DNA from 2 places in the Bacillus sp. FSL K6-0138 genome. Region 2 is predicted to be linked to the other one. Evidence: predicted binding sites of a transcription regulator. Region 2 holds the regulator's gene; the other holds the start of a gene.
What was found. The regulator Rex, encoded in region 2, represses fermentation and respiration genes when NADH is low (regulators of the CRP and FNR family bind a similar motif). The targets are predictions, from matches to a motif close to TTGTGAAATATTTCACAA.
Positions count from the first base shown of each region.

Region 1: the regulator Rex is predicted to act here: its motif matches at 11,982-11,999, upstream of pflB (formate C-acetyltransferase).

Region 1 is NZ_CP150286.1:2,365,098-2,380,532, reverse strand. Features, by position in the region: gene MHB78_RS12570 (GntR family transcriptional regulator) at 1-251, opposite strand, end outside; gene MHB78_RS12565 (VOC family protein) at 375-794, opposite strand; partial or broken gene MHB78_RS12560 (arsenate reductase) at 1,155-1,312, opposite strand; gene MHB78_RS12555 (arsenical efflux pump membrane protein ArsB) at 1,314-2,603, opposite strand; gene MHB78_RS12550 (hypothetical protein) at 2,689-2,925, shown strand; gene MHB78_RS12545 (hypothetical protein) at 2,917-3,378, opposite strand; gene MHB78_RS12540 (endonuclease/exonuclease/phosphatase family protein) at 3,343-4,068, shown strand; gene MHB78_RS12535 (RhaT/GlcU family sugar-proton symporter) at 4,097-4,960, opposite strand; gene MHB78_RS12530 (erythromycin esterase family protein) at 5,060-6,196, opposite strand; partial or broken gene MHB78_RS12525 (family 10 glycosylhydrolase) at 6,282-7,424, opposite strand; gene MHB78_RS12520 (oligoribonuclease) at 7,558-8,757, opposite strand; gene pflA (pyruvate formate-lyase-activating protein) at 8,854-9,621, opposite strand; gene pflB (formate C-acetyltransferase) at 9,679-11,925, opposite strand; gene MHB78_RS12505 (hypothetical protein) at 12,188-12,325, opposite strand; gene dacB (D-alanyl-D-alanine carboxypeptidase/D-alanyl-D-alanine-endopeptidase) at 12,616-14,100, opposite strand; gene MHB78_RS12495 (NAD(P)/FAD-dependent oxidoreductase) at 14,263-15,435, opposite strand, start outside.
Region 2 is NZ_CP150286.1:747,084-762,518, forward strand. Features, by position in the region: gene MHB78_RS04065 (sugar porter family MFS transporter) at 1-478, shown strand, start outside; tRNA gene MHB78_RS04070 (tRNA-Arg) at 946-1,022, shown strand; tRNA gene MHB78_RS04075 (tRNA-Gly) at 1,037-1,110, shown strand; rRNA gene MHB78_RS04080 (16S ribosomal RNA) at 1,267-2,816, shown strand; rRNA gene MHB78_RS04085 (23S ribosomal RNA) at 3,044-5,975, shown strand; rRNA gene rrf (5S ribosomal RNA) at 6,028-6,143, shown strand; tRNA gene MHB78_RS04095 (tRNA-Met) at 6,168-6,244, shown strand; tRNA gene MHB78_RS04100 (tRNA-Asp) at 6,309-6,385, shown strand; gene thiL (thiamine-phosphate kinase) at 6,537-7,520, shown strand; gene tsaE (tRNA (adenosine(37)-N6)-threonylcarbamoyltransferase complex ATPase subunit type 1 TsaE) at 7,528-8,004, shown strand; gene tsaB (tRNA (adenosine(37)-N6)-threonylcarbamoyltransferase complex dimerization subunit type 1 TsaB) at 7,985-8,677, shown strand; gene rimI (ribosomal protein S18-alanine N-acetyltransferase) at 8,689-9,147, shown strand; gene tsaD (tRNA (adenosine(37)-N6)-threonylcarbamoyltransferase complex transferase subunit TsaD) at 9,137-10,162, shown strand; gene MHB78_RS04130 (ABC-F family ATP-binding cassette domain-containing protein) at 10,397-12,325, opposite strand; gene moaC (cyclic pyranopterin monophosphate synthase MoaC) at 12,478-12,990, shown strand; gene MHB78_RS04140 (redox-sensing transcriptional repressor Rex) at 12,987-13,634, shown strand; gene MHB78_RS04145 (twin-arginine translocase TatA/TatE family subunit) at 13,656-13,832, shown strand; gene tatC (twin-arginine translocase subunit TatC) at 13,839-14,603, shown strand; gene MHB78_RS04155 (YdiK family protein) at 14,640-14,819, opposite strand; gene MHB78_RS04160 (CPBP family intramembrane glutamic endopeptidase) at 14,819-15,435, opposite strand, start outside.

The sequences.
Region 1 (15,435 bases), 1.6 Mb from region 2:
AGCATCTCCGTGTTGATGGCTGCGACATACGATCCTTTTCCGGCCACGGTGACGATGAATCCTTCTTTCTCCAGCTCGTCATAGGCCCGTTTTGTCGTAATCACGCTGATTTTCAGCTCTTTGGCCAGGCTTCTGATCGATGGGAGCGGCTGTGATTCCGCGAGCTCCCCCTTGACGATATGCTCCTTTAATTGGTTTACGATCTGCAAATAAATCGGTTCATCTGATGTGTTTGAAATCAAAATATTCAAGCATAACATCCCTCAATTCGTTATAACTGTATATATACAATATAAACAGTTATAACAGATCTGTCAATTGTTGATTTTCAGGCAAAACAAAAACCCACCTTTCATCGATGGGTTTGTACTTTGCTATTCGATTTCCCACTGAGGGTTCCAGACGACTTCCCACAAATGGCCGTCAGGGTCCTGGAAATACCCCGAATAGCCGCCCCAAAACGTATCATGCGGCGGGACTGTTATGACGGCGCCTGCTGTCTTTGCCTGTTGCATGACTTCGTCGACTTCTGCTTTGCTTCCAACATTATGTCCGATCGTGAATTCGGTCGGGCTTGGCATTGTCTTGTTAAGGTTCGTATCATATGCAATATCCTTCCGGTTCCAAACGGCGAGCTTAAGGCCCGGCTGTAAGTCGAAAAAAGCAACGGCACCGTGTTCAAACTCCTCGCCGACGATGCCGTCTGACGGAAGCCCCAATCCATCCCGGTAGAAATGAAGCGCCTTTTCTACATCATCTACTCCCAGTGTAATGACCGTGATTCGCGGTTTCAAAATATAACCTCCCCAGCATGTAACATTCTTTATATTTTTAACACATAGTACTTCATAACCTTCAACGATGCTCATAAAGATTATAGAACATTCGTTCTTGTTATTCAACTGTCATGATATAAAAAGGACAACCGCCTTAATCTCTTGAAATCGTGCAAAAGCGGAATTTATGGAGAATTCATGTTATCAATTGCGGAATCCGAAGAACGGTTTGCTATTTTACATGAGCGGGTCAGGAAAACGGCATGAAGTCAGTCCCGTTTAACCTTGCTCGGACCGATTTTAAAGCAGCTAGGTTGAAAAATAAAATAAAAATTACCATAGAGCAATAAAAAAGCCGATGGTTAAAATCGACTTTTTTCAGATCACGGATTCCCCTGTTTCCGCAAAACGTTTCACCCGTTCTCCGATTTCTTCCTCACACGCTGGAAGAATGCCCATTTCTTCTCATCTGTTCCTTTAGCTCTTGTCGGATCATCAAAGCCCCAATGTTCGCGCCTGACATGCGGCGGAGTCATCTTAGTGAATGATCAATAGCCAGATATAAAGCCCGACAAGGGTGATAAAAAGCGTCGGGATCGTCAGGATGATGCCTGTTTTGAAGTAGGTTCCCCAAGAGATTTTCACGCCTTTCATAGAAAGGACATGAAGCCATAAAAACGTCGCTAATGAGCCGATCGGCGTTATTTTCGGCCCGAGATCGGAGCCGATGACATTGGCGTAGATCAGTGCTTCCCTCATGATTCCGTGGGTTTCGGTATGCTGAATGGAAAGCGCGTCAATCATCACGGTCGGCATATTATTCATAACTGATGACAGAAAAGCGGCGATAAATCCCATTCCGATCGTTCCGGCAAACAGCCCTTGACCGGCTGCAGCTTGAATGATACATGCAAGAATTTCCGTTAAGCCTGCATTTTTTAATCCGTATACGACGACATACATCCCGACCGAGAAAAAAACGATCGCCCAGGGGGCTCCTTTCAGAACTTGCTTTGTGCGGACAGCTGGGCTCTTTTTCGCAGCGATTAAGAAAAAGATGGCTGTCGCGCCGGCGATAATTGATACATGAATGGAAAACAGCTCGCTGATGAAATAGCCGAATAAAAGGATGGCTAATATGAACCATGACAAACGGAATATGCTTTGATCTTTGATTGCCTCCCCTGGTTGTTTCAGATGCGTTGCGTCATAATGCCGCGGTATGCTCTTTCTGAAAAATATATAAAGTACGGTGATGCTCGCAAGCAGTGAAAACACGTTTGGAATCACCATTCTTGCCGCATATTCGATAAAGCCGATGTGAAAGAAATCGGACGACACGATGTTGACAAGGTTGCTGACAACGAGCGGAAGCGATGTGGTATCGGCAATAAACCCGCCCGCGATAATAAACGGAAACACGAGTTTTTCCGGAAAATTCAAAGCGCGCACCATCGATAGAACGATCGGCGTCAAAATTAACGCGGCTCCGTCATTGGCGAATAATGCGGCGACAATGGCACCTAAACCGGAAACATATACAAACATGCGAATCCCGTTTCCTTCCGCCGCCTTCGCCATATGTAATGCCCCCCACTCGAAAAATCCGATTTCATCGAGAATAAGTGAAATTATGATGATTGCCACAAAGGTTAATGTCGCATTCCAGACGATCGCGGTTACGTTTAGTACATCCTGAAAATCAACGACCCCGGCGATGATCGCCAGTACTGCCCCGCCGCACGCCGACCAGCCGATTGATAAATTGTTCGGCTGCCATATGACGAATGTAAGCGTCAGCAGAAATATGATAACAGCTAAAAACATGGTCACTTTTATCCCCCGCCTTCTTCACAGCGTATATATAAGCATATGTCCAAATGCGGCAAAACGGGTGCTCCGCAGCCCAAAAATGGCGGAGCTTTCCCCCGCCTATCTGCATGATACCGTTTTGCTTTTCTTTTTAGTGGCTGTATGTCGTCATCATCTAATTGGCCGAGAACGGCCGCCGCTGATTCACGCTCTGGAAAATCGTCGCGGAGAGAATAAAAAGCCGCTGCTCTCGGCGCTCTTCCTTGATCATGGCCGCGATTTGCGAGAATCGAGCTTTATCCGTCCGGCCATGGCATCTCCTCCTCATTTAAAATAACCAAGGAATCATTCTTTGTTTTATGGCATAGAATTTGCCGCAAAGTCGATAACGAATGATGCCAAGTGTAAAACGATTACCATGACCGTTGAGGAAAGAACGAGCTTTTTGAAGATAGAGGAAAATGCCCCCTTTTTCAGCAATGTGAAGTACACGATGCAGATGACCGCCCCCGCTAAGATCGACCCGTTCCAGCAGAGAAGTCCCAGTTCCGTATACAGATCCTTCTAATCGAACAGCCAAAAATACAGCACCCCGATCTGAATGATCATCAAAAGTGTCGTGAAAAGCGTCATAATAATTTTGTACAACATAATCCCTCCGCCTAAGATTATACGATGCTTTCGAACTGTCCGAAAATAATTTGCCGGGTTCAGAGGCAAAATATTTGTAATCTATCGAACAGGCGGGATATGAATGGATATCAGCATCATGACGTTTAATATTCACCATGGCAAGGGCACCGATCAGCGCCTTGATTTGCAAAGGATTGCCGAGTTGATCGCTGAGAGCGGCGCTGATATTATCGGCCTTAATGAAGTCGATCGGCACTTTTTGAAAAGAAGCCGGTATGAAGATCAAATCAGCCGGCTCGCAAAAGAGCTGGGGATGGAGCATGCCTACAGCCCGTCCGTTTCATTACGTTCAAAAGGTTCCCAGTTAAAAAGGCAATATGGAAATGCCCTTTTGTCGCGATTTCCGATTGTGGACGAACAGCATCATCTGTTCAATTTTGTCCCGGGGCTGATTGAAGGAAGATCATTGCTCGAAACAGCCATTGACATCGACGGGCGGCTCCTTTATGTGTTTGTGACGCATTTGAGCTTGCACCCCTCTCTCCATCGAAAGCAGACCGGCTATATCACAGGCAGGCTTCAGAAGCTTGAAAAGCCGGCGATTGTATTGGGGGACTGGAATATGAAGCCCCGTTCAAGAGGCTGGAAAAAAGTCACAGGAGTGCTTCGCGATGTGTGGGAAGATGCCGGGGACGGTGCGGGTTTCACTTACCCGTCGCACCGTCCGAAAAAACGGCTCGATTACATTTTTGCAAGTCCCTCTCTTCATGTGACCGCTGCCGGAGTTGTCACCAAGAGCCCCGAAGCCTCTGATCATCTGCCGCTTACGGCTATGGTTACGATATAAAAAAAGGACGGCCGATGCGCCGTCCTTTTTATGCCTTTGCGATTCCTAACATTACGCCGGCAATGACGATCAGGATGATCCCGATGACGATCCCGACCATCTGGCGCTTTGTCTTTTTTTCACCAAGGATAATAATTCCGCCGAGTGTCGAAATGATGATCCCCATTTGCGATAATGAAAAGCTTGTCGCCACGCCGACCCGCGGCTGGGAAATGAATAAAAACAAATTTCCCGCCGCCCAGACTAAACCTGGAATAATGTTTTTGATTACGTAGAAATTAAAGGGATGGTGCCTGAATGTGAAAAGCAATCCTCCTGCCACCATCCCGATGGCTTGAGGAAAAAGAGCGGCCCAGCCGCTGACATGAAAGAACCGAGCCACGACGACATACACAAGGTAACCTAATGTCGAAATGAGCAAGATCACAATCCCTTTTTTCATGTCTCCGTTTTTTTCCTCATGGTTGTCCTGGCTCCGGCGGTCTTCCAATGACGTCAACACGACGCCGACGATGATGAAAATCAGCGCCAGCACGCCGAGAACGATCGAGACCGTCGTCGCCCATTCGTGGAACACGAGAACGCCGAACAAGGAGGTGGATACGAGTTGAAGCCCGGTTGAGATCGGCATCGTTTTTGAAACGCCGATCAGCTTAATGCTTTTCAGCTGGTTCACCTGGCCAAGCGCCCAAAATACGCCTGAAATGATACCGACTGCAAAAATGCGCGGCGATAAGTCGGGTTGGACGAAAAAATAGACACCGATGGAAAAAACCAATGCGCCGATCGTCGTTCCGAGCACTTGGCTGTACGGTCCTCCGCCTAATTTGACGTTAAACAATACGATGCTGCCCCAAAAGATTGCGGGTAAAATGGCTAAGAAAATATCCATGTCAAGTAAACCTTTCTTTTTTTGTCTTTATCTATTAAGGTTTACTGCAAACACGATTTTTAATCCAAAAAAATCCCGAATTTTAGAATTCGGGAATGCTTATTTGACTTGTTCGTTTATTGTTACCGGATGCACGTTTTTGAAGAATAATATCCCGTCATATTGCCGCGCCGGGACAAACGATGTGCGCAGACCGCCTCCTTCAAACGCTCTATACTTTTTCTGTCCCCATTCATGGCTGCAGCGCACAAACGAATTTTGATAAGGCGAATGGCTGAGCAGCCATTCCATATGCTTATGACTCATTTTTTTTATCGGATAATCGCGGCCGCTGTAATCTCCCATCCTTCCTTCTTTTGCATACAACCCGATCACAAAACTCTTTTCTTTCATCAATGGCGGGAGATTCTCGGCAAATGAGCGGTACCGGGACAAACGGCTGGCACTGCTCTGTTTTTTGATATGAAGGTTGTGCGCCCAAATGACGAACTTATCAGCGGGATAGATGTGTGTTGATAAAAATTCCAGGTTTTTTGCCATTAATTCGTCCCGGTATTCAAACAATTTGGAGAAGCTTTTTTGAAAGTTGGCCTTGACGTAATTCAGCCTGTTCTCAATCGTCTGCATCACGACCTTATGCAGCATTGCCGAAGGAAACGTTTGTTTTTCAAGTCCTTCGATTAATTCTTTTCCCATTTTGGCGGTTTCTTCGGCCGTTTTTCGAAAGCGCCATTTGAATATTCCATTCTTGTCAAGCAGCTCATTTGCAAGGCGGTCAAAGTCGATGTACTGCTGTCGGATCCGTCCTGTCAAATACTTCTCCAAAAAGGAGGAAAAGTGCTTTTTCCTGCTCTGTTGGACGTCAATACCTGTTAAGTGAAGCCCCTCTGATTCCTTCAGCTCACGGAACAATTCGAGGACAAACTGGTTGTGCCAGATCTTCCCGATGGAGCCGCGCATAAACTCTTCGGCGCTGTATTCAGAGGAAAAAAAGTCACCGATTGTGCAATCTCCCAATTCGCTTTCAAACGCAACAACATTGAACCCCATCTCCCGATGCAGAAAGCGGATGAGGCTGATTTTAGCCGTGATGTATTCTTTGACGCAATGTCCGCTTTCACCGAGAAATACAAATCTTTTGTCTTTCAAAATCGGTTTTAAGGAGTCAAAATGATATTCATCTTCACCACCTATATCGATGCTGCGATCCCTGATTTCAGCAGTTATGCGATCCATATTTCTATCAGCTCCGGCCTTTTTTGTTCCTTTCTTTAATTCGCCGGACGGGGTCTTGATTCCTCTCCGTTTCCGTTCAGTTTTTGGAAGTCTCAAGCCACGGCATGCCGGGAATCAGCGCGGGAGCGTGATACAGGTCGCCCGTCAGCCTGTCTTTGACGCCGAGCGGGTTGCGGTTTAGATCCTTCAGGCTGAAATGAATGCTTCCTAAAACATTCGAGGCGCGGTTTAAGGCGATCTGTCTCGGGTATTCTTCAGGGTCTGACCAGGCCGGATCAGAATTGTTGTTGATTTTATAGGCCGCTTGTCCAATGTATAAATGCACGGGGCGATTGGCCACTTCATTCTTCCACCAGGCAACCAGAATATCGTAGGACGCGGGGGCAAAACCGATGCTCCAATAGATTTGCGGAGCGATATAATCGATATATCCTTTTTGAATCCATTCTCTCGTATCCGCATAAAGGTCGTCATAGTTGGTCATTCCGGCGGTTGTGTCCGAGCCTGAAGGATCCTTCGCCTTGTTCCGCCAGACGCCGAACGGACTGATGCCGAATTTGACGGCCGGTTTTTCTTTTTTGATGGCGGCGTTGATTTGTTTGACGAGCTGGTTGACATTGTCCCGCCGCCAATCCTCAATGTCGGTGAAACGGTCTTTGCCGTATTTCTCATACGTTTCAGAATCAGGGAACTCCTCTCCGGCTATTTTATACGGATAGAAATAGTCGTCCATGTGAACGGCGTCAATCTCATAGTTTTTGACGACTTCTTCGATTCCTTCGACGATAAAGTCCTGCGCTTCGGGAATGCCGGGATTGTAAAACAGCTGGCTGCCGTAACGGACGACCCATTCCGGGTGCTTTCTCGCCGGATGATCTGCCGCGAGCCTGTTCAAATCGGTATGATTCATCGTGATTCGATAAGGGTTAAACCATGCATGGAATTCAAGGTTCTTTCGGTGGGCTTCTTCAAGCAAAAAGGCGAGCGGGTCGTATCCGGGATCTTTTCCTTGGACGCCTGTTAAATACTCTGACCAAGGTCCGTATGCAGAAGGATAAAAAGCGTCGGCCGTCGGTTTGATTTGAACGACGACTGCGTTCATGCCCATCTCTGTCACATCATTCAAGAGCTTCAGGTACTCTTCTTTTTGCTGTTCCGCGGCAAGGCCCTTTCGCGAAGGCCAGTCGATGTTTGTGACTGTGGCGATCCATACCGCCCTGAATTCCTTTGCTTGGCAGTTTTCAGAACTCATGTTCATGAGCATCCTCCCTTTTTTTGAAAAATCAGAACTTTCTGTTATTATATGTCAAAAAGACGGTTTTGTATATGATAACGATGACAGGCTAAGACATGTTAATGTCTTAGCCTGTCGTATTGAGATGCTCTTTGACACGCTGCATCAGAAATCGGACAAATGTCTCATCCCGAACCAGCCATGCCGCATAATTTCTTTTGATAAACCGTTCCGCCTCTTCAAACGAAGCGAATGTTTCGTTTTGTGTGACCCCGTTTAATTGAATGCTCCAGCCGTCTTCAGCCGAAAAGAGGTAAAATTGGTCTTCTTCCCTGTTTTCATAAAGGGAGCCGTATTCAGATTCTTTCAAGTTATATATGTTTTTGAAAGCATCGGCTTTGATCGGTTCCACCGGAAACGGCTCTTGCACGAACAGCCTGAACGCTTCGTCTGTCAACGGGCAGCCGGCTGCTTTAGCATGGCCTCCGCCGCCGAAAGTGCCGGCGATTTCAGAGACGTCTGTTTCATCATGAATGGTCCGGAGGCTCGCTTTTTTGCCGCCCATATTTAAAATGGCGATGTAATCAAGATGGGGAAATTCTTTTCCGAGTTCGTTGCCGACCTCTGAATGGTAGCTTTCGGCATGGACGATTCCGACACAATGCCCATGGATGAAAGTTTGTACGATTTCCCGCCTTTTCCTGCGAATGTACCGTTCAATCTTTTCTTCTTCCATATCGAGGATCTTTTCCTCGAATTCGTCAAAGGAAAATTCGTCATTTTCTTTCAGGCGACGGATCATTTTTTCTTCAAATTCGTCAATGGACACCATGAAAAACAAGTCGTTCAGCCGTTTCGCCTCAAGAACGCCCGCTTCCTCCCATTCCCATGTATCATATAGCCGGACGAGCTCGACAAATTGGTCCATTGCTTTCGTTTTCTCGATCAGGCCGTTCTCTGCTAAATATTCATAAAAAAGAGAAGTGGCCGATGCGAGCCTTCCGTCTTCATATTCGACTTTCACAAGGCCCCACGGGTATTCGTTCAAATGCAGCGCTGTTTTATGATGGTCGATGAGTTTGACCTTTCCGCCCGCTTCGGCGTATTCATTCAGTTTGTTTTCATTTTCCTGATGGACGGATAAGTCCGTGATGAACAAGCCGCCCTGTTTTCGCTTGTCTTTCGCCCGATCTAAAAATCTTTCGACTTGGATGTCCAGTCCCGTGACCGAATTGTAGCGAACCTCCACCTGTTCGCCGAAGGCCGTCTTTGCGACGATTCCGCATCCGACTCCGTCTAAGTCGTTATGAGAATACAAATGATACATCATGCTATCCACCCTGCTTTATGAATTTGTGCCGTTTAAATTATGCTTTCGCCCGGCTTCTCACATCTGTTTTACTATTATTAAAAACGAATGCTTTTATGCAAGCGTTTCAGTAAACGGGTGTCTGTGATTCAAGTGAGCGGTTAAGCATTTGTATGCATGTTTAACCCGTTCTTCGGCAGGGGGTTCGATTCCTTTTAAAGGATACTCAAGGCCGAGCGCTTCCCACTTATAGACGCCGAGTTCATGATATGGGAGAACCTCCACCTTTTCGACATTCGAAAGTCCGCCGATAAACGTTCCGAGATCGTTTAAATCTTCGTCAATATCTGTGATCCCCGGAACGAGAACGTGGCGAATCCAGACAGGGATGCGGCGTTCGCTGAGAAATGTCGCGAAATCGAGGATGTGGTCATTCGGCATTCCGGTCAGTTCCAGATGCTTTTTGCGGTTGATTTGTTTAAGATCGAGCAAAACAAGATCGGTATATTGCATCAATTCGCTGATCTGTTCCTGAAACGCCGGTGCTTTTGAATAACATCCCCCTGAAGAATCAAGCGCCGTATGAATGCCTTGTTGTTTGCACGCCTTGAACAATTCTGTCAAAAAGGGAAGCTGTAAAAGCGGTTCTCCTCCGCTGACCGTGATTCCGCCGCCGGAAGACGCCATATACGGGAGGTATGAGAGAACGTCATCGACGATTTCGGAAACGGATATTTCCCGTCCCGCTCCGATTTCCCATGTATCTGCATTATGGCAAAATTGGCAGCGCAATAAACATCCTTGCATAAAAACGACATATCGAATCCCAGGACCATCGACGGTACCGAATGTTTCAATCGAATGGATGCGTCCGTTCATCATGAAGATCCCCCCTTGTGATGGGAGCGCAGCGAAAAGGGCGCTCCGCCTAATTTTAAGTTACATTGATTCGTGGAACGTACGGCTGATCACGTCCAATTGCTGTTCTTTTGTCAGCTTAATGAAGTTGACCGCATAGCCTGATACGCGAATGGTTAACTGCGGATACTCTTCCGGATGCTCCATCGCATCAAGCAAGGTTTCCCTGTTGAATACGTTGACATTTAAGTGATGCCCCGCTTTTTTGGCATACCCGTCAAGTATGCTCGCTAAATGGACGGCCCGGCTTGCATCGTCCTTGCCGAGAGCCTTCGGAACGATCGAGAATGTATTCGAAATTCCGTCCATCGCATAGCTGTAAGGCAGTTTTGCGACCGATGAAAGGGAAGCAAGCGTACCTTTTGTGTCGCGTCCGTGCATCGGATTTGCTCCAGGGGCAAACGGCTCTCCTGCCCGGCGGCCGTCAGGCGTATTTCCCGTTTTCTTCCCGTAGACGACGTTTGATGTAATCGTTAAGATGGACATCGTCGGAAGCGACTGGCGGTATGTTTGATGTTTGCGCAGCTTCTTCATAAATGTTTCAACAATCTCGACAGCAATCTTGTCCACGCGGTCATCGTTGTTTCCGTATTTAGGGAAATCGCCTTCTGTTTCAAAATCAACGGCGATGCCGTTTTCATCCCGGATCACTTTTACTTTTGCATGTTTGATAGCGCTTAACGAATCGGCCACAACGCTCAACCCTGCAATGCCTGTTGCCATTGTACGGAGAATATCGGTGTCATGAAGCGCCATTTCGATTCGTTCATAAGAGTATTTGTCGTGCATGTAATGGATGACATTCAGCGTGTTAATATACAGCCCTGCAAGCCACTCCATCGTTTGGTCAAACTTATGCATCACTTCTTCGTAGTCCAGAACGTCTGATGTGACAGGCGGCATTTCCGGTCCGACTTGAATCTTATGCTTTTCGTCTTTTCCGCCGTTAATTGCGTATAGAAGCGCTTTCGCCAAGTTGGCGCGTGCTCCGAAAAACTGCATTTGTTTGCCGATTTCCATCGCCGATACGCAGCATGCGATACCGTAATCATCACCGTATTCGGGACGCATAATGTCATCGTTTTCATACTGGATCGAGCTCGTTTTAATGGACATGCTTGCACAATATTGTTTAAACCGTTCAGGCAGTCTGACAGACCAAAGCACGGTTAGGTTAGGTTCGGGTGCAGGCCCCAGATTATCAAGCGTGTGAAGAAAACGGAAAGAGTTCTTCGTAACAAGAGGACGTCCGTCATGAGCCATTCCGCCGATCGATTCGGTTACCCACGTCGGGTCGCCGCTGAACAATTCGTTGTAATCCGGGGTCCGGGCGAATTTGACTAAGCGCAGCTTCATGACGAAATGGTCGACAAGTTCTTGAGCTTCCTGCTCTGTCAGTACCCCGTTCTGCAAATCCCTGTCAATGTATATATCCAGGAAAGTCGAGACGCGGCCAAGGCTCATCGCCGCTCCGTTTTGTTCTTTGATGGCAGCTAAATATGCAAAGTACAGCCATTGAAACGCTTCCTTTGCGTTTGAAGCCGGCTCTGAAATATCGAAGCCGTAGCGGGCTGCCATATCTTTTAATTCGTGCAGGGCCCGAATCTGCTCGGTCAGCTCTTCACGCAGCCTGATGTTTTCTTCAGTCATCAGCTTGGAAGTGGCGGCTGCATCTTTTTTCTTTTCATTGATTAAGAAATCGACGCCGTAAAGTGCGACCCGCCGGTAGTCTCCGATGATCCGGCCGCGCCCGTATGCATCCGGAAGCCCGGTAATGATGCCGACTTTACGGGCAAGCTTCATTTCATCTGTGTACGCGTCAAATACACCCTGGTTGTGAGTTTTCCGGTAATCCGTAAAAATTCGTTCTACTTCCTGATCTAATTCAAAACCGTAAGACTCACATGCCTGCTTTGCCATGCGGATTCCGCCGAAAGGCTGAAGAGAACGCTTAAACGGCGCATCTGTCTGAACGCCGACGACTTTCTCCAGATCTTGATTCAGATACCCCGGTCCGTGCGAGGTAATCGTTGATACGATTTCCGTATCCATATCGAGAACCCCGCCGTTTTCGCGCTCTTTTTTCGACAATTCCATCACTTGATCCCACAATGCGGTTGTTGCTTCGGTTGGAGGCTGCAGAAACGATTCGTCACCTTCATAAGGCTGAAAGTTGTTCAAAATGAAATCCCGCACGTTTACTTCTTTTTGCCATACATTTGTGGTGAAGCCTTTCCATTGTTCCATGTTATCCACCTCTTTTATCATTCGATTTGTATAACAGATGCTACATTTTTATCTTATGTTGGGTAGAACAGTTTTGAATGTGAAAAAAGTCACACATTATGTGAAGTTATGAACAAAGTTCTTAGAACATACACAAATTGAAGATGGCAAGCTGAGGGCAAGAAATTCAACATTTCATCTGTATTATAATAATAGTTAGATAACGACTATCTGTTATACAAGAGAATTCTTCCGGTGGAAAACAAAAAACCCTCCGACTCTAAAGCGGCGGGCTTATCTCACATTATTCATAAAACGTCACATTCACATATTTTCCAGAGTGGTCTACTACATGACATTCATCGGGAGAAAAGTAGTCACCGACGTATTCGTCTTCATTGCTCCCCGGATCATCTTCATGAAAAAGCCGGCGCTTGACCATAGGCAGACTAAAATCTCCCCCCGGGGGAATAGACCGGCTTGCTGCAGTAAATATACGTATACGTGCCAAACTTTTCGCATTCGCCGGCTCCTTCCTCCTTTTAAATCTATTGGTGTTAAATCATATGAATGTTAATGGTATCTGCCCGGGGACGAAGAAAAATAATGATATCTTTCACTTTTCGTTTTGCGATTCAAAAGGAGGCACGGAATCTTATAAAATGCGAAGATGTTGGCTTTTGAAAAAAATCGGGCCGTCCCGGAACAGCCCGGGAGCAAGGGAAGGTGATGTCATTGGCCGGCCAACCGTTCGGCGATCTTGTCTTCGATCTCTTTTCCTTTTTCTTCGTCCAACAGCTGGTTTAAGATAATTGAGAAAATCAACGTTTTCCCGCTTTTCGTTTCAACATAGCCGGATAAAGAACTGACGGTCGAAAGAGAGCCCGTTTTCGCTTTGACTTTGCCTTTGAGCTCTGGGTTTTTCATCCGGTTGCGCAATGTTCCGCCAACCATTCTGTCGCTTTCGCCGGAAACCGGCAGTGAACGAAGATAAGAGGAAAACCATGGTTCATCCTGTACGGAATACAGCAGGTTTGTAATCTGATGTGCGGTGATGAGATTGATATGGGAGATGCCTGAACCGTCTCTCAGAAGGACGTTGTCCGGATCAATTGAAAAACCGGGAAGCTTTTCATGTAAAACCTCAAGCCCTTTCTCCCAGCTTCCTTCTTTTTTGACCGCCCTCCCCATTTCCTTGACCAGCGTTTCGGCATGGCCGTTGTTGCTGAGCTTCATAAAAGGCACGATCAGTTCCGAAAGCGGCATCGATCGGCGGACTGCGATGCGCCGCGCATTTTTCGGGGTGGTTGCGGTTTTTGCTTTTCCAAGCACTTGAATGCCTTTCCGGTCGAGCGCCTGTTTAAACAAATCAAGCGCATAGCCCGCAGGCTCCCAAACCGAAACCCATTCCCTTGCTCTTGATGCTTCCTTTGGAATCGTTCCTTTGATTTGGATCGTATTTGTGCCGTGTTCCCGTTCGATTGTGATGTCTTTTTCCCCGTTTGCCGGTACGGTTTTTGCATGATTGACGATCTTCACATACCCCGTTTTCGGGGAGACCGTCACCGCCGGTTTGTCGCCGCTTTTTCGGCCGGGTGTGACATCGACGATGACCGTGCCGGCATCATAGTCTTCATTCGGTGACGCGGTAAGAGCGGAAACCTGTGCGCCGTAATATGTATGTTCATCGCTCCAGGATACGTCCGTCGAATAGCGGACATCGTCATACCAGGAATCATCCCCGATCAGATTTCCCCGAATCCGCTTAATGCCTTTTTGGCTGAGAGCTTCGGCCATCTGATCAAAATCGGCCGGGAGCAGCGTAGGGTCGCCTTTCCCTTTTAAATAAAGGTTTCCTTTTAAGGTTCTCCCTTTCACCGCACCGTCAGCCAGCACCTCTGTTGCAAACGTATGATCCCCGCCTAGCACAGAAAGCGCAGCTGCAGCTGTCAGAAGCTTGAGACTCGATGCGGGTCTCAGCCGGACGTCCCCCATATGGCTGTAGACGACTTCTCCGGTTTCGGCGGATCTGACGCTGATTCCGGCAAGCGCCCCCTGCAAGGCGGGCTCTTCTTTTAAAAGCCGGTCAAGCTCAGCGGACAGCCCGTCTTTATTTTCTGCAGCAACGGCGGCGGGCTCTTCCGGATTGAGGCGGGAGAAGAGCGCCAATACGGCAATCATCATGATGCACAAGCTGATCTTAATGGTCTTGTTCATGTATTTTCTCCCCTTTAGGCATGTTTTAATACTTTATTTCAAAAAGGGGCCGGATATACCCTTTTCAAGGGCCTAATTTCAAAATATTTCATTTTCCCGTCAAATTTAGGGCATAAAAAAACGCTACTTATAGTTTACACTATAAGTAGCGCTGGAATTTTATCAGTATGCCAGGCTGAACAGACCTTTAATGTGGCTTAGGTAGCGGACATTGCTCGCTTCTTTCATCAGGGAAGCAGGCAGACCTTTCAAGGCTGTTGAGTTGGCGCCGATGATGGCAACCGCGTCTTTGCGGCCAAGGCTTGCAAGCGTGCCTGAGTTAACAGGGCTGAACGTTTCCAATGATTTGTTTTCTAAGTATGCATACAGGTTGTATCCGATCAGTTCGCCCATTTGCCATGCAATTTGCGCTGTCGGCGGGTATGGACGGCCGTCTGGACCAAAGACAACGGCGCTGTCTCCGGCAACGAACACGTCTTCATGTGATGTAGACTGAAGGAATTCGTTTACAGTCGCGCGTCCGCGGTTGACTTCAAGACCTGATTCGCCGACAAGCGGGTTTCCTTGTACGCCGCCGGTCCAAACAAATGTGTTGGCAACCACTTTTGATCCGTCTTTCAGATCAATGACATTACCTTCTACATTTGTAACAGGTAGACCTGTTAAGAATTCAACGCCGCGTTTTTCAAGGCTTGCAGTAGCGCGTTCGATAAGATCGTCCGGAAGAACAGGAAGGATTTTCGGACCTGCTTCAACCAGTTTCAATTTGATTTCTTTAGGGTCTACGCCGTATTTTCTCGCAAGGTTCGGCATGATGTCAGCAAGCTCGCCTACAAGCTCAACGCCTGTTAAACCGCCGCCGCCGATCAGGATCGTTGCATCAGCTTCATTTTTTGTTTTGGAGTACTCACGCACGCGTTCTTCAACATGCTTAAAGATTTTGTTCGCGTCGTTTGCCGATTTCAGTACCATGCTGTTTTCTTCAAGGCCAGGAATGCCGAAGTAAGCCGTTACAGAACCAAGGCCGACAACGAGTGCATCGTATGTTAACGTTGTGCCGTCTGATAGAGCCACTTCTTTTTTATCAACGGAAAAAGAGTTTACTTTTGCAATTTTAAGGTCGATGTCTTTTCCTTTGAAAAGCTTTGCAAGCGGCATTGCGATCGCTTGTTCTGATACGTTTCCTGCCGCAAGACGATGCAGTTCCGTAATGATTTGGTGAGTCGGGTATTGGTTGACCACCGTAACTTTTGCTTCTTCTTTAGTGTAATGTTTGCGCACTGTTAAAGCAGAAAGTAAACCGCCGTAACCAGCGCCTAGAATGACAATATGTTT
Region 2 (15,435 bases):
GCTGGTTGGAAAGGTGAATCGCCGTCCGATGTTGATCATTGGTTTGTCAGGAACGACCACAGCGCTTTTGTCCATTGCCGTATTCTCAATGGTGCTTGACGGATCTGCGGCTCTTCCTTATATCGTGCTTTCTTTGACCGTTTTATTTCTTGCTTTCATGCAGGGGTGTGTCGGACCGGTGACTTGGCTCGTCATTGCAGAAATTTTTCCGCAAAGGTTAAGGGGGCTCGGTTCCGGCATCAGCGTTTTTTTCATGTGGATGCTAAACTTTATGATCGGTTTTGCTTTTCCGGTCATGCTCAGCTCTGCAGGTCTGTCCGTTACATTCTTTGTCTTCGTGGCATTGGGTATCTTGGCAATCGGATTTGTGTACAAATTTATGCCTGAAACAAAGGGGAGAACACTCGAGGAGCTGGAAGAGCAATTCCGTTCGCAGCATGATAAACACAGCTCTGAAAAATCGATGATTGAAGCATGAGACCCTCCGGATTCAAAAACCCGATTCATTCATTTGAATCGGGTTTTATCAAATATCTCGTTTGATGCTGCAAAATAAAAGCTTCATTAAATGCTTTCCGTTAGAATGCCGGTTCGTTTTAATTGCGAATATATAATAAAGAAGGGAATACTTTATTGGAAATAACATAAAATAAAAGGCTGAAGTTTACCTGTATATAATGAATGTCTGTTTTTTGAATAAAAAATGAAAAAAAGTATTGACCGATGAATTTGGACGTGGTATATTATTATTCGTCGCTGATGACAACGGAGTTATCGCTTCAGAATAAATCGATTGATGTTTTAAATCTGAAGGGGTGTACAAATCCGTTAAAATGTGTATAATGGATAAAGCCGAGTAACAAGGCACGATTCATTACTAAAAAACAAAAAAACTTGTTGACTTTAACTGATTTTCATAGTATTATAGTTAAGTCGCCTGATGAAGCGCCCGTAGCTCAATTGGATAGAGCGTTTGACTACGGATCAAAAGGTTAGGGGTTCGACTCCTCTCGGGCGCGCCATATTGCATGATGATGCGGGTGTAGTTTAGTGGTAAAACCTCAGCCTTCCAAGCTGATGTCGTGAGTTCGATTCTCATCACCCGCTCCAATCTTAAATGATCTTTGAAAACTAAACAAGACAAAACGTACCTGTTAATTCAAATAAATCGCACATAAACGTGCGTAGTCATTTTCAAACAGGCCTGCACGATGCAGGTCATGCAGATGTCGTCACAGGATGTGACGAACTTAATCTGCGTTCCATTTTATGGAGAGTTTGATCCTGGCTCAGGACGAACGCTGGCGGCGTGCCTAATACATGCAAGTCGAGCGGACCGACGGGAGCTTGCTCCCTTAGGTCAGCGGCGGACGGGTGAGTAACACGTGGGTAACCTGCCTGTAAGACTGGGATAACTCCGGGAAACCGGGGCTAATACCGGATGCTTGTTTGAACCGCATGGTTCAAACATAAAAGGTGGCTTTTCGCTACCACTTACAGATGGACCCGCGGCGCATTAGCTAGTTGGTGGGGTAACGGCTCACCAAGGCAACGATGCGTAGCCGACCTGAGAGGGTGATCGGCCACACTGGGACTGAGACACGGCCCAGACTCCTACGGGAGGCAGCAGTAGGGAATCTTCCGCAATGGACGAAAGTCTGACGGAGCAACGCCGCGTGAGTGATGAAGGTTTTCGGATCGTAAAACTCTGTTGTTAGGGAAGAACAAGTACCGTTCGAACAGGGCGGTACCTTGACGGTACCTAACCAGAAAGCCACGGCTAACTACGTGCCAGCAGCCGCGGTAATACGTAGGTGGCAAGCGTTGTCCGGAATTATTGGGCGTAAAGCGCGCGCAGGCGGTTCTTTAAGTCTGATGTGAAAGCCCCCGGCTCAACCGGGGAGGGTCATTGGAAACTGGGGAACTTGAGTGCAGAAGAGGAGAGTGGAATTCCACGTGTAGCGGTGAAATGCGTAGAGATGTGGAGGAACACCAGTGGCGAAGGCGACTCTCTGGTCTGTAACTGACGCTGAGGCGCGAAAGCGTGGGGAGCGAACAGGATTAGATACCCTGGTAGTCCACGCCGTAAACGATGAGTGCTAAGTGTTAGAGGGTTTCCGCCCTTTAGTGCTGCAGCAAACGCATTAAGCACTCCGCCTGGGGAGTACGGTCGCAAGACTGAAACTCAAAGGAATTGACGGGGGCCCGCACAAGCGGTGGAGCATGTGGTTTAATTCGAAGCAACGCGAAGAACCTTACCAGGTCTTGACATCCTCTGACAACCCTAGAGATAGGGCTTCCCCTTCGGGGGCAGAGTGACAGGTGGTGCATGGTTGTCGTCAGCTCGTGTCGTGAGATGTTGGGTTAAGTCCCGCAACGAGCGCAACCCTTGATCTTAGTTGCCAGCATTCAGTTGGGCACTCTAAGGTGACTGCCGGTGACAAACCGGAGGAAGGTGGGGATGACGTCAAATCATCATGCCCCTTATGACCTGGGCTACACACGTGCTACAATGGGCAGAACAAAGGGCAGCGAAGCCGCGAGGCTAAGCCAATCCCACAAATCTGTTCTCAGTTCGGATCGCAGTCTGCAACTCGACTGCGTGAAGCTGGAATCGCTAGTAATCGCGGATCAGCATGCCGCGGTGAATACGTTCCCGGGCCTTGTACACACCGCCCGTCACACCACGAGAGTTTGTAACACCCGAAGTCGGTGAGGTAACCTTTTGGAGCCAGCCGCCGAAGGTGGGACAGATGATTGGGGTGAAGTCGTAACAAGGTAGCCGTATCGGAAGGTGCGGCTGGATCACCTCCTTTCTAAGGATATTATACGGAATGTAAGACCTTGCGGTCTTGCAGGCAGGTGCGTTTAGTTCTTGTTTAGTTTTGAAGGATCATTTGATTCTTCGACATAGGAGACACCTGCTAAAGACGCCACGTCCTGTGGCAACGCATGTGTTAGCACATCCTGTGCGTTGTTCTTTGAAAACTAGATAACGATTGTAAGACATTCACATGAATTTTCTGTAGTGATTCTTTTTAACGGTTAAGTTAGAAAGGGCGCACGGTGGATGCCTTGGCACTAGGAGCCGATGAAGGACGGGACGAACACCGATATGCTTCGGGGAGCTGTAAGCAAGCTTTGATCCGGAGATTTCCGAATGGGGAAACCCACTGCTCGTAATGGAGCAGTATCCATATCTGAATCCATAGGATATGTGAAGGCAGACCCGGGGAACTGAAACATCTAAGTACCCGGAGGAAGAGAAAGCAAATGCGATTCCCTGAGTAGCGGCGAGCGAAACGGGAACAGCCCAAACCAAGAGGCTTGCCTCTTGGGGTTGTAGGACACTCTATACGGAGTTACAAAAGAACGAGGTAGACGAAGAGGTCTGGAAAGGCCCGCCATAGGAGGTAACAGCCCTGTAGTCAAAACTTCGTTCTCTCCTGAGTGGATCCTGAGTACGGCGGAACACGTGAAATTCCGTCGGAATCCGGGAGGACCATCTCCCAAGGCTAAATACTCCCTAGTGACCGATAGTGAACCAGTACCGTGAGGGAAAGGTGAAAAGCACCCCGGAAGGGGAGTGAAAGAGATCCTGAAACCGTGTGCCTACAAGTAGTCAGAGCCCGTTAACGGGTGATGGCGTGCCTTTTGTAGAATGAACCGGCGAGTTACGATCCCGTGCAAGGTTAAGTTTGAAAAGACGGAGCCGCAGCGAAAGCGAGTCTGAATAGGGCGCATGAGTACGTGGTCGTAGACCCGAAACCAGGTGATCTACCCATGTCCAGGGTGAAGTTCAGGTAACACTGAATGGAGGCCCGAACCCACGCACGTTGAAAAGTGCGGGGATGAGGTGTGGGTAGGGGTGAAATGCCAATCGAACCTGGAGATAGCTGGTTCTCTCCGAAATAGCTTTAGGGCTAGCCTCAAGGTAAGAGTCTTGGAGGTAGAGCACTGATTGGACTAGGGGCCCCTACCGGGTTACCGAATTCAGTCAAACTCCGAATGCCAAAGACTTATCCTTGGGAGTCAGACTGCGAGTGATAAGATCCGTAGTCGAAAGGGAAACAGCCCAGACCGCCAGCTAAGGTCCCAAAGTATACGTTAAGTGGAAAAGGATGTGGAGTTGCTTAGACAACCAGGATGTTGGCTTAGAAGCAGCCACCATTTAAAGAGTGCGTAATAGCTCACTGGTCGAGTGACTCTGCGCCGAAAATGTACCGGGGCTAAACGTATCACCGAAGCTGCGGACTGTTCTTGCGAACAGTGGTAGGAGAGCGTTCTAAGGGCTGTGAAGCGAGACCGGAAGGACTCGTGGAGCGCTTAGAAGTGAGAATGCCGGTATGAGTAGCGAAAGAGGGGTGAGAATCCCCTCCACCGAATGCCTAAGGTTTCCTGAGGAAGGCTCGTCCGCTCAGGGTTAGTCGGGACCTAAGCCGAGGCCGAAAGGCGTAGGCGATGGATAACAGGTTGATATTCCTGTACCACCTCCTCACCGTTTGAGCAATGGGGGGACGCAGGAGGATAGGGTAAGCGCGGTATTGGATATCCGCGTCCAAGCAGTTAGGCTGGGAAATAGGCAAATCCGTTTCCCGCAAAGGCTGAGCTGTGATGGCGAGTGAAATATAGTAGCGAAGTTCCTGATTCCACACTGCCAAGAAAAGCCTCTAGCGAGGTGAGAGGTGCCCGTACCGCAAACCGACACAGGTAGGCGAGGAGAGAATCCTAAGGTGATCGAGAGAACTCTCGTTAAGGAACTCGGCAAAATGACCCCGTAACTTCGGGAGAAGGGGTGCTCTGTTAGGGTGCAAGCCCGAGAGAGCCGCAGTGAATAGGCCCAGGCGACTGTTTAGCAAAAACACAGGTCTCTGCGAAGCCGTAAGGCGAAGTATAGGGGCTGACGCCTGCCCGGTGCTGGAAGGTTAAGAGGAGCGCTTAGCTTATGCGAAGGTGCGAATTGAAGCCCCAGTAAACGGCGGCCGTAACTATAACGGTCCTAAGGTAGCGAAATTCCTTGTCGGGTAAGTTCCGACCCGCACGAAAGGCGCAACGATCTGGGCACTGTCTCAACGAGAGACTCGGTGAAATTATAGTACCTGTGAAGATGCAGGTTACCCGCGACAGGACGGAAAGACCCCGTGGAGCTTTACTGCAGCCTGATATTGAATGTTGGTACAGCTTGTACAGGATAGGTAGGAGCCTTGGAAACCGGAGCGCCAGCTTCGGTGGAGGCATCGGTGGGATACTACCCTGGCTGTATTGACCTTCTAACCCGCTGCCCTTATCGGGCAGGGAGACAGTGTCAGGTGGGCAGTTTGACTGGGGCGGTCGCCTCCTAAAAGGTAACGGAGGCGCCCAAAGGTTCCCTCAGAATGGTTGGAAATCATTCGCAGAGTGTAAAGGCACAAGGGAGCTTGACTGCGAGACCTACAAGTCGAGCAGGGACGAAAGTCGGGCTTAGTGATCCGGTGGTTCCGCATGGAAGGGCCATCGCTCAACGGATAAAAGCTACCCCGGGGATAACAGGCTTATCTCCCCCAAGAGTCCACATCGACGGGGAGGTTTGGCACCTCGATGTCGGCTCATCGCATCCTGGGGCTGTAGTCGGTCCCAAGGGTTGGGCTGTTCGCCCATTAAAGCGGTACGCGAGCTGGGTTCAGAACGTCGTGAGACAGTTCGGTCCCTATCCGTCGCGGGCGCAGGAAATTTGAGAGGAGCTGTCCTTAGTACGAGAGGACCGGGATGGACGCACCGCTGGTGTACCAGTTGTTCTGCCAAGGGCATCGCTGGGTAGCTATGTGCGGACGGGATAAGTGCTGAAAGCATCTAAGCATGAAGCCCCCCTCAAGATGAGATTTCCCATTCCGTTAAGGAAGTAAGATCCCTGAAAGATGATCAGGTTGATAGGTCTGAGGTGGAAGTGTGGCGACACATGGAGCTGACAGATACTAATCGATCGAGGACTTAACCAAACATGAATGTCATATCGTTATCTAGTTTTGAGAGAACACCTCTCAATAACAGTTTGGTGGCGATGGCGAAGAGGTCACACCCGTTCCCATGCCGAACACGGAAGTTAAGCTCTTCAGCGCCGATGGTAGTTGGGGGTTTCCCCCTGTGAGAGTAGGACGCCGCCAAGCTGTTATTTTTAACATATCCTTCATCGCGGGGTGGAGCAGTTCGGTAGCTCGTCGGGCTCATAACCCGAAGGTCGCAGGTTCAAATCCTGCCCCCGCAACCAAAAATTACTCATTAAATGAGGAGTGCCCGAAGGGTGCAACCAAAATATCTCATACATATTAAATGGTCCGGTAGTTCAGTTGGTTAGAATGCCTGCCTGTCACGCAGGAGGTCGCGGGTTCGAGTCCCGTCCGGACCGCCATTTGTACACAAACGAAATCATAATGTTTTCGTTTTTTTTTATGCTTTTTTTCAGCTTGGTTCTGCCAAGCTTTCTTTATTGGTGATAATTCGATAAACTATTGTTAGTGTTTTTTATTGCCGCTTTAAGCACTAAAGGAGCATGTTATCTTATGGATGAATTTGAGCTGATACAAAGGATCACGCCGCGCTCTCTTTTTCACAGGGAAATCGAAATCGGTATTGGAGACGATGCCGCTGTTTACGAATCAAAAAAGGGATACCAGGAAATCGTTTGTGTCGATACGATGGTAGACGGTGTTCATTTTCTTTCGTCACATTCAACGCCTGCTGATATCGGGTATAAAGCGTTGGCTGTCAATATTAGCGATATTGCAGCAATGGGGGGAATCCCAAAGTTTTACCTTGTGTCCATCGCTGTTCCGTCAGGCTGGCGCGAAGCCGATATTGAGGCGATGTATGAAGAAATGAACAAACTGGCGAAACTATACCAAATGGATGTAATCGGCGGTGATACGGTATCGACTCATGGACAAATGGTCATTACGGTTACGGTGATCGGTGAAGTCGAAAAAGGAAAAGCGTGTTTGCGAAGCCATGCCAGACCGGGAGATATCGTCTTTGTGACAGGAGAACTTGGTTCATCAGCAGCAGGGCTGTCATTTTTATTGGGAGAACTATCTGCAGAGGATGAGCGTCTCATTGAGCATTTTATTGAGCGGCACAAAAGACCTGTGCCACGTGTCAAAGCCGGTTTGATCTGTTCCCGTTATCAAAGCGTTGCGCTTAACGATATCAGTGACGGACTTGCGAGCGAATTGAATGAAATTGCTGAAGCAAGCCGTGTTTCCATAGACATCTATCAAGATTTGATACCAAGATCTTCGGATTTACATAAGCTGCGTTCAGAATGGGAAGAGTGGGTCTTGTTCGGCGGCGAGGATTTTGAGCTTGTCGGTACGATTTCAAGCGATCAATGGGAGCGATTTGACCGGGAATGCACAAGCTGTGGAGTGCCCGTTTACAAAATCGGCGCAGTCAGCAGATCCGGGGAGGCAAACGTGTTCTATTATCGAGGGCAAGACCGCATTCTCCTTGAGAAAAAAGGCTATAATCATTTTAGACAAGACAGGTGACATAAAGTTGAAAACATTGGAATGGAAAACGACGGAACCCGAAGAGACAAAGAGCATCGCTAAGCTTACGGCGCGCTTTGTTCAGCCAGGGGATGTCATTACATTGGAGGGCGATCTCGGAGCCGGAAAAACGACTTTTACAAAAGGCTTTGCTGAAGGCCTCGGGATTCAGCGGGTTGTCAACAGTCCGACCTTTACGATCATAAAGGAATACCGGGAAGGTGCTCTTCCGCTGTTTCATATGGACGTTTACAGAATGGAAGATGAAACAGAAGACCTCGGTTTGGATGAATATTTTGAAGGGGAAGGGGTCTGCCTTGTCGAATGGGCCCATTTGATCGAAGAGCAGCTTCCCGAAGAACGCCTCGAGGTTGTCATCAAAAGACTCGGCGGAGATGAGCGGAAGCTCACTTTGACGCCAAAAGGCAATCGGTACGAAAAACTTTGCAGGGAGATAAGCGAACATGACGACACTAGCAATTGATACATCTAACCTGACGCTTGGCGTTGCGTTAGTCCGGGACGGAAAGGTAATTGCCGAGCACATATCACACCTGAAAAAAAATCATTCCGTCCGGGCGATGCCTGCGATTGATGAATTGCTTCAGGAGTGCGGCCTGGAGCCTTCTGATCTGAGCAAAATCGCAGTTGCGAAAGGGCCTGGATCTTATACCGGAGTGCGCATCGGCGTCACGATAGCCAAAACGCTGGCCTGGTCGTTGAACATTCCCGCGGCATCAGTTTCGAGCCTGGAAGTGTTAGCCGCCAACGGCCGTTTTTTCTCGGGCGTCATCTGTCCGTTGTTTGATGCAAGGCGTGGACAGGTTTATACAGGATTGTACCGCTATGACGACAATAACAGGCTGGAGACCCTGGAAGGCGATCAAAATATTCTGCTTGAAGATTGGCTGAAAAAGCTGAAAGACATTGAGCAGCAAGTGCTGTTTTTAGGAAATGATACAGATATTCATAAAGATATGATCGAAAAGATGCTCGGTAAGCAGGCGGTGATCGGAGGCGCTTCCCTTCACCTCCCCCGCCCTTCCGAATTGGCCTTGATCGGGGAGCGGAAAGAGCCGGAGCCAACGCACGGCCTTGTGCCAAACTATGTCCGTTTGGCAGAAGCGGAAGCCAAATGGCTGGAAAAACAAAAATAGCGGGTGGAGCCATGAATACTCAAATGGTCATACGTGACATGAAATCAAATGATGTCGATCAAGTGTATGAAATCGAAAAACGCTCTTTTTCGTCCCCTTGGAAAAAAGAATCGTTCTATCATGAGCTCCATCACAATATGTATGCTCATTATCTCGTCCTCGAAGTAGAAGAGCAAATCATCGGATACTGCGGGATCTGGATTGTGCTGGATGATGCGCAGATTACGAACATTGCCGTTTTGCCTGAATATCGCGGGCGCCGTTACGGAGAAGAGCTTTTAAAAGCCGCCATGAAACTGTGCCTGATGAAAAAAGCAGCTCAGCTTTCTTTAGAGGTGAGGGTGTCGAACCATATCGCCCAAAGCTTATATCGAAAACTCGGTTTTCAGCCGGGGGGAATTCGCAAAAATTATTATACTGATAACGGAGAAGATGCTTTATTAATGTGGGTGAGACTGAATGAATCATAAAAAAGATTTGTATGTATTGGGAATTGAGACAAGCTGTGATGAAACCGCTGCCGCCATCGTAAAAAACGGTAAAGACATTATAACAAACGTTGTAGCGTCGCAAATTGAAAGCCACAAACGTTTTGGAGGGGTCGTTCCGGAAATTGCGTCAAGACACCACGTAGAGCAGATGACGATCGTGCTTGAGGAAGCTTTTTCACAGTCAGGCATGTCTTTTGACGATATTGATGCAATTGCGGTAACTGAAGGCCCCGGGCTTGTCGGCGCATTGCTGATCGGCGTAAACGCAGCGAAAGCACTGAGTTTTGCCCGCAAGATTCCGCTTGTCGGCGTTCACCATATTGCAGGCCATATTTATGCCAACCGGCTTGTCCAAGAGCTTCGCTTTCCGGCGCTTGCTTTAGTCGTCTCAGGCGGGCACACGGAGCTTGTGTATATGAAGGAACACGGTTCATTTGAAGTGATCGGCGAAACGCTCGATGATGCGGCAGGAGAAGCATACGATAAAGTAGCCAGAACGATGGGACTGCCTTATCCGGGAGGGCCTCATATTGATAAGCTCGCGCAAAAAGGCGAAGCCAACGTACCATTGCCGCGGGCCTGGCTTGAAGAGGGCTCATATAACTTCAGCTTCAGCGGCCTTAAATCAGCGGTGATCAACACGCTTCACAATGCCTCGCAAAAAGGGGAAACGATATCGCCGGAGGACTTGTCCGCAAGTTTCCAGGAAAGCGTCATCGACGTGCTCGTAACGAAAACGAAGCGGGCTGCCAAGGCTTACGGAGTCAAACAGGTTATGCTTGCCGGAGGAGTTGCGGCAAACAAGGGGCTTAGAACGGCCCTTGAAGAGACATTTTCCGCATATCCGGACATCGAGCTGCTCATTCCGCCGCTTTCGCTTTGCACAGATAATGCGGCTATGATTGCAGCGGCAGGAACCGTCGCTTTCGAAAAAGGAATCAGGGGAAAATATGATATGAATGGCCAGCCCGGCTTGGAGCTGACATCTTACTAAAAACCTCACACACCGTGAGGTTTTTTTAGTTATTAACAGCTTGTTAACATATATCCACAGGCATGTTAATAATATTAAAAAACCTGTTATATAGAAGTTTTTTTACTTGTTAATAATGTGAATAAATATTATGTTTTTTGTGGATATTGTGGGTAAATCGCTTTCTTTCTTGTAAACAAAGGGTTTGTTTTGTGGATAAAAAAGCCGCTTCATCGATTGAAGCGGCTTTGATCTTTATTCTTCTGTAGAAAGTGCTTCCCATTCGGATAATAAGTGCTCAAGTTCGTTATTCAGGCGCTCGTTTTCGGAGTTGATCTCCTGAACCTTTTCGTGGTCTTGAAAGACGTCGGGTTCGCAGAGCAGCTCCTCATTTTGTTCAATTGTTTCTTCGATGGCCGTGATGCGCGTTTCGATTTCGTCTATGCGGCGCTGCCGCTGCCGCTCTTTTCTCTTCCATTCCTTTTCTTCTTCATAGCTCCGCTTTGTTTTGGCCTTATCTGCATCAGGTTTGCTTTGCTCGTCTGTATTTTGCTTTTCCAGTGCTTTAAGCTCAAGCTGCTGGGCCTTTTTTTCCGTATAATAATCGTAGTCTCCTAAATATTCTTCCACTTTCTCAGGTGAAAGCTCGAATACTTTTGTTGCAATGCGGTTGATAAAATAGCGGTCATGGGACACGAACAAAATCGTTCCCGGATAATCGATCAAAGCATTTTCCAATATTTCTTTGCTGTCCAAGTCAAGATGGTTTGTCGGCTCGTCAAGAATGAGAAAATTGGCTTTTTGAAGCATCAGCTTCGCGAGCGCGAGCCGTGCTTTTTCGCCGCCGCTCAGGGCGTGAACAGGCTTTAAGACATCGTCTCCGGAAAACAGGAAATTCCCGAGGCATGTTCTGATATCTTTCTCATTCATCTCGGGGTAGTCGTCCCAAAGCTCGTCAAGCACGCGCTTGGACGAATGGAGTTCAGCCTGCTCCTGGTCGTAATAGCCGATCGAGACGTGTGAACCGGTTGATATCGTGCCTGTAAGGGGTTTAAGCTTTTGAATCAGCGTTTTTAAAAGGGTTGATTTGCCTACTCCGTTAGGGCCGACAAGGGCCACGCTTTCACCGCGCGAAATTTGAAAATAGAGCGAGCGGAGGAGCGGAGGCTGATCTTGGTAGCTGACCGTCAAATCCTGAACGCGCAGGACGTCGTTTCCGCTTTGCCGGGCAATGTCAAAACGGAAGGAGGCCGATTTTTCGTCGCCGAGCGGTTTATCCATGACGTCCATCCGTTCAAGCTGTTTGCGCCTGCTTTGTGCGCGTTTTGTCGTTGAAGCCCTCGCCAGGTTTCGGTCGACGAAGTCCTGGAGTTTGGCGATTTCATCCTGCTGCTTTTCATACAGTTTCATTTCTTTTTCAAGCTGTTCAGCTTTTAATTTCAGATAATCGCTGTAGTTTCCGATGTATTTTTTGCTCCTGGAGCGGGATATTTCGTACACCTGGGTGACAACCTTATCAAGAAAGTACCTGTCATGGGAGACGATGAGTATCGCTCCGCTGTAGTTTTGCAAATATTGCTCAAGCCAGGTAAGCGTATCGATGTCAAGGTGGTTCGTCGGTTCATCGAGAATGAGCAGGTCAGGTTTGGCCAGTAGCATTTTTCCGAGAGCGAGCCTCGTTTTTTGTCCTCCGCTTAAATCCTGGACGCGCGCGGTGTCGCCGTATCCGGCAAATCCGAGACCATGGATCACGGATCTGACGTCGGCTTCATATTGGTAGCCGCCCTTATCTTTAAATTCCTGCTGCAGTCTGTCGTACGTTTTCATTAACGATTCAAGCTTGTCGGGTGCAGCATGCGCCATCTGCTCTTCGACTGAGCGCATCTCTTTTTCCATCGCTTTCAGATGATCGAATACAGTCAGCAATTCTTCTTTTATTGAAAGCTTTGAATCGAGTCCCGAATGCTGATCAAGGTAGCCGATTGTTAAATCCTTCGGCTTGATGATGTCCCCTTTTTCATAAGAAAGCCTGCCGGCGATAATTTTCAAAAAAGTCGATTTTCCGGCTCCGTTGCGCCCGACGATCGCAATCCGGTCCCGGGATCTGACTTCCAGCTTTATATTCGTTAAAATGGAATCGGCTCCAAACGATTTTGAGAGCTGATTGACTTGTAAAATCATCATGATTTATTTCACCTCTTGTTTGCTATTTTTAGTGTAGCCTATCAGATAGCAGTCAGCAAACAATTAAGCGGAGTCTGGAAGATTTTAACCAAAAGGAAAAGACAGATTGAAAAAAATAGTGTATGATCTTTAGTAAGGAGAGTTTTATAATGATGAACCAATTTACGCATTTTAACGAACAAGGCAGAGCCAAGATGGTTGATATAAGCGAAAAGGAAGCTTCAGTGCGAACTGCTGTAGCTTTCTCAAGCGTGTCTATGAAAAGAGACGTGCATGAAAAAATCAAAAACCAGGAGATGGGGAAAGGCGATGTGCTGGCTGTGGCTCAGGTGGCAGGAATCATGGCGGCAAAACAAACGTCCGACATCATCCCGATGTGCCATCCGATCGCTCTGAAGGGAGTCGACATCGCCTTTCGATGGGAAGAAAAAGACCAGAACAGCATCCTGCATATTCAGTCAACCGTCAAGACAAAAGGGAGCACAGGTGTGGAAATGGAAGCGTTAACGTCAGTTTCCGTATGTGCGCTGACCGTCTATGACATGTGCAAGGCTGCGGATAAGGGAATGGTGATAGGACCGACCTATCTCGCTGAAAAAACAGGCGGGAAAAGCGGTGACTATAAAAGGGAAAAAGCTGATGTAAACATGGAGGATCGTTTATGAACTTGGATCATTCAAAAATTCCGCAAGCGACAGCTAAGCGGCTGCCGCTATACTATCGTTTTTTAAAAAACCTTCATGCATCCGGAAAGCAGCGTGTTTCATCCGCTGAATTGAGCGATGCCGTAAAAGTCGATTCTGCCACGATTCGGAGGGACTTTTCATATTTCGGTGCACTCGGCAAAAAAGGCTACGGCTATAATGTGAATTATTTGCTGTCCTTTTTCAGAAAGACGCTCGACCAGGATGAAATGACAAACGTAACGCTTATCGGCGTAGGAAATTTAGGGACAGCCTTTCTCCATTACAACTTCATTAAAAACAACAATACGAAAATCTCAATGGCTTTCGATATCAATGAAAGCAAAATCGGAAAAGAAGTCGGAGGCGTTCCCGTTTACGATTTAAATGACCTTGAAAAGCATTTGACAAACGATATTCCCGTCGCGATTTTGACGGTCCCGGCCCAGGCCGCCCAACCTATTACGGACAGGCTTGTTGCGCTCGGTATTAAAGGCATTCTCAATTTTACGCCGGCCCGTTTGAATGTGCCGGAACACATTCGAATTCATCATATAGATTTAGCGGTTGAACTTCAGTCATTGGTATATTTTCTGAAGCATTATTCAATGACAGAAGAAAAATGACGGAAAGGGGGAGGCTTTTACATGCCGACAATCGGTCCTGGAAGCTTTATTTTAATCGTTATCTTGGCGATTCTGATTTTCGGTCCGCAAAAACTTCCTGAACTGGGAAAGGCAGCAGGCAAGACGCTAAGGGAGTTTAAAAACGCAACAAGAGGTCTGGCAGACGACGAAAGCGAAAAAAAGAAAGAAGATCAGTAGGATGGGATGACATTGATGAAGGGAAGAGAAATGTCGCTTCTGGAACATATTATTGAACTGCGAAGACGGCTCGTGTTCATTGCCTTCTTTTTTGCCGTTTTTGTCATGGCGGGCTTCTTTTTGGCTAAGCCGATCATTCTTTATTTGCAGCAGACCGATGAAGCGAAACTGCTGACGCTGAACGCGTTTAAACTGACCGATCCGCTCTTGGTATACATGCAGTTCGCTGTCATTATCGGCGCTGTGATGACCTCGCCGCTTGTCTTGTACCAGCTGTGGGCTTTTATCAGCCCGGGGCTGTATGAAAAAGAACGCAAAGTGACGCTAAGCTATATTCCTGTATCGATCATACTTTTTTTAGGCGGCATTGCTTTTTCTTATTTTATTTTATTTCCGTTTGTCGTTGAATTTATGACGAATCTTTCCGATGATCTTAAGGTGAATCAAGTCATCGGGATTTATGAGTATTTTCAGTTTTTAATACAGCTGACGCTTCCTTTCGGCTTATTGTTTCAGATGCCTGTGATCATTATGTTCATTACAAGGCTCGGTTTGGTGACGCCCATGATGTTGGCTAAGATCAGGAAGTATGCATACTTCTTTTTGTTCGTCATCGCGGCGTTCATCACGCCTCCTGATATGTTGTCCGATTTTATGGTGGCAGCGCCTCTTTTGATCCTGTATGAAATCAGCATCATCATTTCGAGAATTTCCTACAGGAAAGCGCAGAAAGCCGTCATTCAGGAAGCCAATCAGGCATTTTTAAAATAAAGGGCCATCTCTTTTTGAGAGAATGGCTCTTTTTCTTTATTTTTTCCGCTTTGAAAGGGCGAACATTTTGAAGGAAATGCTGATGTTATAGGCGGCGAACAGCATCAGGAGAATGGTGTAGAACGACCACATATTCCCCGGAGAGGTCGCTGCCAGATACGTAAACAGCACGCCCGTCAAAAAATACATCACGCCCCAAAACACCGGGCTTCTCATCATAAAAATCCTCCGATAATCAGCTGCACTTTTTCAACCCGTTCCAAATAGTCCTGAATCTGGCCCTGAAACGTCTGCATGATCACGACAAACGTATTCATGGCGACGTGGGCAAAGATCGGCACGATAATCCGGTTTGTCCTGACGTACAAAAAAGCGAATGTGAAGCCCATTGCCGCATAGATTAAAAAGTGTGAGAAATCTATGTGGACAACCGAGAAAAGGACGGAGCTGAACAGAGCAGCGATAAAGAAATTCGTTTTTTCATATATAGCTCCGAAAATGATCTTTCTGAAAATGATTTCTTCCAGAATGGGGCCGAACACAGAAGAGACGATGACCATGAGCGGCAATGCCTGAATCAATTTCATGATCATTTGCGTATTTTCCGACTCGGGATTGGCCCCGAATAGCGTCATTTCAATCATGGCAGCAATTGACTGAGCAAAAATCGCGAGAAAAACGCCGCCGACCGCCCAGGCTACCGATGCCCCAATCGATGCTTTCGGCCTGTTTCGAAGCGTTGTTTTCGGCACTGTCCTTAAAATCAGCAGCACGATGACGAGACAGAGCAAAAAGGCAATGACTGACCATACGCTTGTCAGCGTCAGCTTTG